Regions from separate parts of the Arthrobacter sp. JUb119 genome, predicted to be linked through region 3. Evidence: riboswitches for the same ligand, from Rfam matches in the RefSeq annotation. Region 3 holds a riboswitch; each other region holds the start of a gene.
What was found. A riboswitch is a leader RNA that binds a small molecule or an ion and turns the genes downstream of it on or off. The one in region 3 is predicted to bind S-adenosylmethionine.

Region 1 (2,259 bases), on a different contig from region 3:
CTCGCTGCGCGGCGTGACCAGCTGCTCCGTGATGCCGTCACCGCCCAGGGAAACACGGGGTGCCTGCTCCAGTCGGACCAGTTTCGTTTCAGGAACCTCGAAGAGGGTACCGACCTCCATGCCCAGCACTTCGCACAACCGCAAAAGAGTGGAAACCGAAGGGCTGGTCAGGTCGCGCTCCACACGCGAGAGGAAACCCTTGGTCAGTCCGGATAGCTCGGCGACCTGGTCAATGGTCATACGCTGGGTCTGGCGCACCCCGCGCAGCCTCGCACCGATATTGATCGCGGCACCGGTTGGTTCAACTGGCAAGGTTTTCATCGTTTGGCTCCTCGACGTTTTCTGCAGCAACAACCGCAACCACTTTGGCTTCAAGGCCTGCGGGGCAAGTTTACCAATGGTAAACACACCGCGCCCTCTACCGCGAGACTGCAGCGCTCACTAGACTCTGCCCATGGACAGCACCAAGGACAAGCTCTGCGGGTACCTGAACGACGCGCGCGAGAATGCGATCTACAAGGCAGAAGGCCTCGCCGAACACCTGGCACGCACTCCGCTCACCCCTACAGGCACCCATATCCTGGGAGTACTGCACCATTTGGCGATCAATGAATACGAATATTTCGGCACCTGCCTCAAGCGCAGGGCCGATGACCGCTACGTTCGCGAATTCATTGCGCCGCATGATCCCGACGCGGATTTCCTCCCGCCAGCAGATATGGATGCGCAACAGCTGATCGGCCTGTATCGGAAAGCCATCGCCTTCGCCGATGAAGCCATCAGCGATCTGCCCCTGGACTGTCCCGTAGAGGTACCGTGGTGGGGGCCAGCTGGCAAAACCACCTTGGACCACCTGCTCATCCATGCGCTCGCCGAAACCTCCCGGCATGCAGGGCATCTGGATATTATCCGCGAGCAGCTCGATGGCCGTGCTGGCTGGACCGCGCAACTGGATCTGCTGCCCGGCTACACCGCGGGGCAATGGGCCGAACAACGCGAGAAGCTGCAGCAACTGGCCAATGCCTTTGCCCCGGGCAGCTGAGCCGCAGTCATATTACGCATTCGGACTTCACCGGGCCCTACCGCCGGCGGTACCATCGGAAATGTTGCTTCACGAGACGCGGCGCCAAGCTCCGACTGGCCGCGCACCAACCCCAAGTTCATGGGTGGTTCGGATGAGGAAGCGGTCCGCGCATCAACAGGTGCACGGGCAAGAGCTCGCAAGAGAGTTGACCTCCATGGCATATCCGATTCTGCCCGTCATCGACCGCCAGACCGGCCAAGTGCAGTTCAAGGCCGAGGGGCGCTGGCGCACCCGCTACGTTGCAGATCCGCTCAGGCTTGAACGGCTCATTGCCCGTTGCGCCCGCAGGCCGACCTATGATCCGGCCACTTCTGAATTGCAGCTGGTGCTGCCGGTAGCCGGAAATCCCGCGGGCAAGAGAATTGCTTTTAGCCTTGCCAAATTCCCAAGTGCAGGAGCCCTGACTAAACTGGGTGGTTGATCCGATCCACGGGTTTCATTGGAAAATCCATGTTCCAGGAGAGTCATCGTCGCGATGCCACAGCACCCAGAAACCGAACCTACCAAAGCGCAGATCCAGCGATGGCGCAAGTATCTCGCAGATGAAGTCGCCGAAGGCTCCATCTACAGGGCCCTCGCGGAAAAGAAAACCGGTCAAGAACGGCAAATCCTGCTGGGCCTTGCAGAGGCGGAAGCCCGCCACGAATCCCACTGGCGCGTCCTGCTCGGCGAGCATTTCAAGGAAGTCCGCCCGTCGCTGCGACGCACCATGCTGCGTTTCCTGGCATTGCATTTCGGTTCGGTCTTCGTGCTGGCCATGGCCCAGCGCTCCGAAAGCAGTTCGCCCTACCGCGACGACAAGGACGCCACCGCGCAGATGGCGGCCGACGAACAGGTCCACGAAGAGGTCGTCCGGGCGCTGGCTACAGCAGGCCGTGCGCGCCTTTCGGGCAACTTCCGCGCTGCGGTCTTCGGCGCCAACGACGGGCTGGTTTCCAACCTGGCGTTGATCATGGGTATCGGTGCGACCGGTGTTTCAGCGACCTTCGTGCTGTTCTCCGGTGTTGCCGGTTTGCTGGCCGGCGCACTGTCCATGGCAGCTGGCGAATACGTCTCGGTGCGTTCCCAGCGCGAGCTGCTGACCGCCTCGCGACCAACCCAGGTCACGCTGACCGCCGCCCCGAACCTCGATCTGGACGCCAACGAGCTGGTGCTGATCTACAAGGCCCGCGGCA
Region 2 (2,259 bases), on a different contig from region 3:
CCATCCGAGGAGGCTGTAGCGTTTTCGCCAGCACAGCCGGTCAGGGCAACTGCGCCAACGATCAAGGCGGCGGCGGACAATGCAGTGCGGCGGGTGAGACGGTTCAAAAGCATGGAGAATCCTAGAATTGTGCGTGCAAGCGGTGTAGGTGAAAAGGCAAAGGGGACGAATGGTTCGGGACCCACGGCGTGGCCGGGACTAATGGTTGGTTGGGTCGACGCCGAGCAGGCGCAATAGGTGCAGGCGATCTGCAACGAACTTTTCATCGGTATGCCGGCGTGGATGCACAGCTGAGATGGACAGATCCTCGATGACGCCCGCTGCACTATGCCCAGCGCCTCGCCCCAGAACAATCACGCGGTCAGCCAAAGTCAACGCCTCGTCCACATCATGGGTCACCATGAGAACAGTGGTGGGGAACGATGCGTGAATCGAGAGCAGCAGATCCTGCATCTTCAAGCGTGTCAGCGCATCGAGGGCGCCGAAGGGTTCATCAAGAAGCAATACACCCGGGCGCCGAGCCAGCGCGCGAGCCAGCGAAACCCGTTGCGCCATGCCTCCGGAGATCTCGCGTGGGCGCAAGCTGGCTGCATGGCTCAGACCGGTCAGCTCGATCAACTCATCGATCAGCGAGTTGCCGGCGCGCTTATCGGTTTCCGGTGCCAGGCCCAGTGCAATGTTCTGGCGAACCGAGCGCCATGGCAGCAGCCGGGGCTCCTGGAAGGCAACGGCGCATAACTCGTTGATGCCGGTGACCTCGCGGGTGCCGGTGCGGATGGTGCCGGTGGTGGGGTGGTCCAAGCCCGATACTGAACGCAGCAGCGTGGATTTTCCGCAACCGCTGGCTCCAAGAATGGCCACGACTTGACCTGCTGGAATTTGCAGGTTGATATCGGTCAGAACGGTGCGGCTTTCCATCTTGGTGGTGAAGGTTCGCGACACGTTGCTGAACTGCACGTCCAGGGCGCTTGAAGCTGAGGCAACGGGAGCTGCCTCGGGCGCTGCAAAGGAAAGAGTCATGTTCATCTCCATCGTTCCTGGCGGTAGCACCGGCCTGCAGAGCAAAACTCCAAAGGTGGTTGCTGCGGCGTCGTGGAGCCAGATCTCTCGGCCGCTCGGGATGGTTACGTGTCCATTACAACGAGTCGAACGATTTGAACGCAAATCTTGCGTAATATGAAAAAATCTTCGACAACTACGTCACATTGCCCAGAAATTTCGTTATTTATTTTATTGCAGGCCGGTTTGCTCGACATTAAGCAAAACTTTGCAACTCATCTTCGGCAGGACGCGGATTAGGCTGTGAAATTTGAAGATGGGCACTGCCGGCACTGGGACGAAATGTGACTTCGCGGGTTGGAAACGCCGGTTTATTACCGTTACAAATGAATTACGACCCATCCAGAGCGGCTGAGAGATCTGGCTCCACGACGCCGCAGCAACCACCCCAATAGCGGGACGGTGCTACCGCCAGGACCGATGGAAAGAATTGAGAACCCTGATGCCTATTGGTGAATCGCACAATGCCCTCGGACTGGACTTCAACCAGCTCAGTGACCCTTCGCAGGCCACCACAATGGACCTGGACAAGTTTGAAGAACAGCTGCCGACCAGGCAATTGCTGAAAATCACCCCCGGACCAAGTGCGGATGAGCAATACGACCGGCTGGCCGAAATTTTCCGTCCCGTTTTTGCGCAGATCGCCGCGACAGCCAAGGACCGCGACTTGAACCGCGTGCTTCCTTTCGAGCAGGTAGGCCTGCTGAATCGCGAGCGTTTCGGTGCGCTGCGCCTTTCCGTTGCCGACGGGGGCTACGGCGCACGGCTGGTGGATGTCTTCCGTCTGCTCATCGAGCTGTCCGAGGCGGACTCCCACGTAGGCCAGCTGTGGCGTGCGCATATCGCATTCGTCGAGAACGTCTTGGCGCTGGAGGACGAAGAGCTGCGCAAGAAGTGGGTCGCTCGCATCGCTGCTGGGCAGATTATCGGCAACGCCTACACCGAACGCGGTGGCAACGCCCTGGGCACCTTGAACACCAAGGCCAGCACCGTGGACGGGCGCTGGGTGATCGACGGTGAAAAGTACTACTGCACCGGCACCATTTTTGCCGACTGGACCACCGTTGCCGTGGCCCACCCGGAGCTCGCCGGCCGCCAGATCGCCGTGGTCTCCACCCAGCGCAGCGGCGTCAAGATCCTCGACGACTGGGATGGGTTCGGCCAGGGCCTCACCGGAACCGGCACCACCGAATTCCACCA
Region 3 (2,259 bases):
CCTCCGGTTCAGCCTCGCCCTCGTCGTCTTGGGCTTCTTCGGCTGCCTCGTTGGCCTCCACCTGTTCGGTCACGGCGGCCACGGCCGCCTGGACAGCTCGCTGCCTGAGGGATTCCAAGAGCTCCTCAGTTAGGGCTTCATCAACCGCGGCCGTGGCCACGTTATTGATTTGCTTACGAACCGAGGCCGGTCCAGCGTGCAGCGAGGATCCATGAGCTACCTGCGCGGTTCTGTTCGACAGCCCAGGCGGGTGGCGGATATGGCGAGTTCAAGGTTTCTCGCGACAGATACTTTGATGACGAGGTTATCGCCAAATGCCTGGGGCAGCTGGCCCAAGATGGCAGGCCATGAGATTGCCAGCCATCTTGCCACGTCTTCAGGGTGGCGAGAGAGAACGGGCATTGCCGGTGTCGAGGGCTGCGGGGAACGGCTCAACCCGCCTAACCGGAATTCAAAAAGCTCCGGCCAGATCGATGATTTGATCTGGCCGGAGCTTTGGAAGATGCGAAGCGCTTATACGAGCTCAGGAATCGGCAGCGAATGGAACCGCGAATCATGGAAGATCTGTGGCGAGTGCTCGGAGGTGCGGTGCCCGTGGACTTCCATCAGGACTACCCAGTGATCCCCCGCTTCGACCTCGTTGTAGATCGAAGTCTCCAGCCACAACGTGGAGTCGTTGACGAAGAGCGCGCCCTGATCCGAGGAATAGGTATCGATTCCGCGGAACCGGTCGCCATTTTTCGACGCAATCTGAGCGCAGACACCATCATTGCGTTCGCTCAGCACTGAGACGCCAATGCGGCCAGCTTCGCGCAGCTTTGGCCAAGTGTTCGAGGACTTCTGCACGGCGAACATCACCAGTGCAGGTTCAAGGGAAACTCCCACGGTAAACGATGAAGCGACAATTCCGGTCTTCACGCCATCCAGTTCTGCACAGAGGGCGGCTACCCCTGATGGATGCTGAGCGAAAACCTTGCGCAGGGTCAACGGGTCAAGTTCAAGATTCAATGACATGGCTCGATTCCTTTGGGTCTTGCCCACCGCGCAGTAGCCTGCAAGCATTGGCTTCTCGTTACTCGAAGCCGCTTGGGCTGAAGTTCCGCGCCGTGTGCGGTACTTGTTCCAGCACATTTTGTGTGGAACCGAATCCTCACCTGGAGCACCCCACTACCGTTGAGAGGGTTGCCGATCAGCAAGCCAGGGCTTATAGCTGATGCTCTTGATTCTGTTTAAAACGATATGGCTCATGACGAACAGCCGTCAAACATTTCACTTCGCAAATCGCAATATTCGACGCAATATTCGATCCAAGGCCCCGCCAGAAGTCCTTGGGCAGTCTTTTATTCGCCATACGCCGCGCTTCTTGAACCCCTCGGCCCCCATGATCGCAGCAGGCTTCCGCCGCTCTTGATTCGGCAGAACACTAACTCCTCCCCTGGGCTCGGGGCCCTGGCGCGAATTCCCTACCGCCCACCGTAATGAAACTTGGTTTCCCGGCATGACGCTGAGGTTCATGCCACTATTGGTCATGGAGTGCATTGAGTCACACTCCTGCTTATTGTTCTCCGTAACCATCGATGACGATTGAGGAATAGCCACACCATGGTAGAGATTCAGGCAAACCATTCAGAATTGACCCCACTGCGTTTCTTGGAACGCACAGCCGAGGCCTATCCGAAGAAGACCGCCGTCATCCATGGAACTCGCAGCTTCTCCTATGAAGAATTCGAAGCACGGGTGCACCGCTTTGCCCAGGCGCTGAAGGCTCGCATTGAGCCGGGCGACCGCGTGGCCGTGCTGGCACCGAATACTCCCGAAATGCTCATGGCGCATTACGCCGTACCGCTGGCAGGCGCAGTCCTCGTTGCCCTGAACACCCGACTCTCGGCCCACGAGCTGCAATACATCATTGATCATTCTGCTGCCAAGCTGATGCTTGCCGACACAGAGCTGTTGGAGAACACGAAGACCCTGCGCCGCGAGAACCCAACGCTGGAGGCGCTCATCGAGATCGCCGATGACCAGTACGCCGGAGAACGTCCGGACGTGCCCGTGGACGCCACCTTGGACGAGCTAATCGCACAAGCCTCGGATGAAAGACTTCCCTACGCCATCGCCGATGAGCGGGCTCCGATCACTCTCAATTACACGTCGGGCACCACCGGCAAGCCGAAGGGCGTGCTCTACTCGCACCGCGGCAGCTACCTGAACTCGTTGGGCGAAGCGCACCACCAGGGCTTCACCGCCAAGACCCGCTAC

Region 1: it holds a riboswitch for S-adenosylmethionine, as region 3 does, so the genes downstream of both, M2368_RS06270 (hypothetical protein) here and M2368_RS14205 (flavin reductase family protein) in region 3, are expected to answer to the same signal.
Region 2: it holds a riboswitch for S-adenosylmethionine, as region 3 does, so the genes downstream of both, M2368_RS11945 (ABC transporter ATP-binding protein) here and M2368_RS14205 (flavin reductase family protein) in region 3, are expected to answer to the same signal.

Annotation. Positions count from the first base shown of each region.
Region 1 covers NZ_JANUFE010000002.1:44,771-47,029, reverse strand. The annotation lists gene M2368_RS06280 (cupin domain-containing protein) at 1-321, opposite strand, end outside; gene M2368_RS06275 (DinB family protein) at 455-1,042, shown strand; SAM riboswitch class IV at 1,110-1,223, shown strand; gene M2368_RS06270 (hypothetical protein) at 1,239-1,505, shown strand; gene M2368_RS06265 (VIT1/CCC1 transporter family protein) at 1,560-2,259, shown strand, end outside.
Region 2 covers NZ_JANUFE010000004.1:101,701-103,959, forward strand. The annotation lists gene M2368_RS11940 (aliphatic sulfonate ABC transporter substrate-binding protein) at 1-113, opposite strand, end outside; gene M2368_RS11945 (ABC transporter ATP-binding protein) at 199-1,020, opposite strand; SAM riboswitch class I at 1,026-1,127, opposite strand; SAM riboswitch class I at 1,395-1,486, shown strand; gene M2368_RS11950 (acyl-CoA dehydrogenase family protein) at 1,502-2,259, shown strand, end outside.
Region 3 covers NZ_JANUFE010000005.1:216,820-219,078, forward strand. The annotation lists gene M2368_RS14200 (DUF4913 domain-containing protein) at 1-82, opposite strand, end outside; gene M2368_RS14205 (flavin reductase family protein) at 514-1,014, opposite strand; SAM riboswitch class IV at 1,109-1,225, opposite strand; gene M2368_RS14210 (long-chain-fatty-acid--CoA ligase) at 1,603-2,259, shown strand, end outside.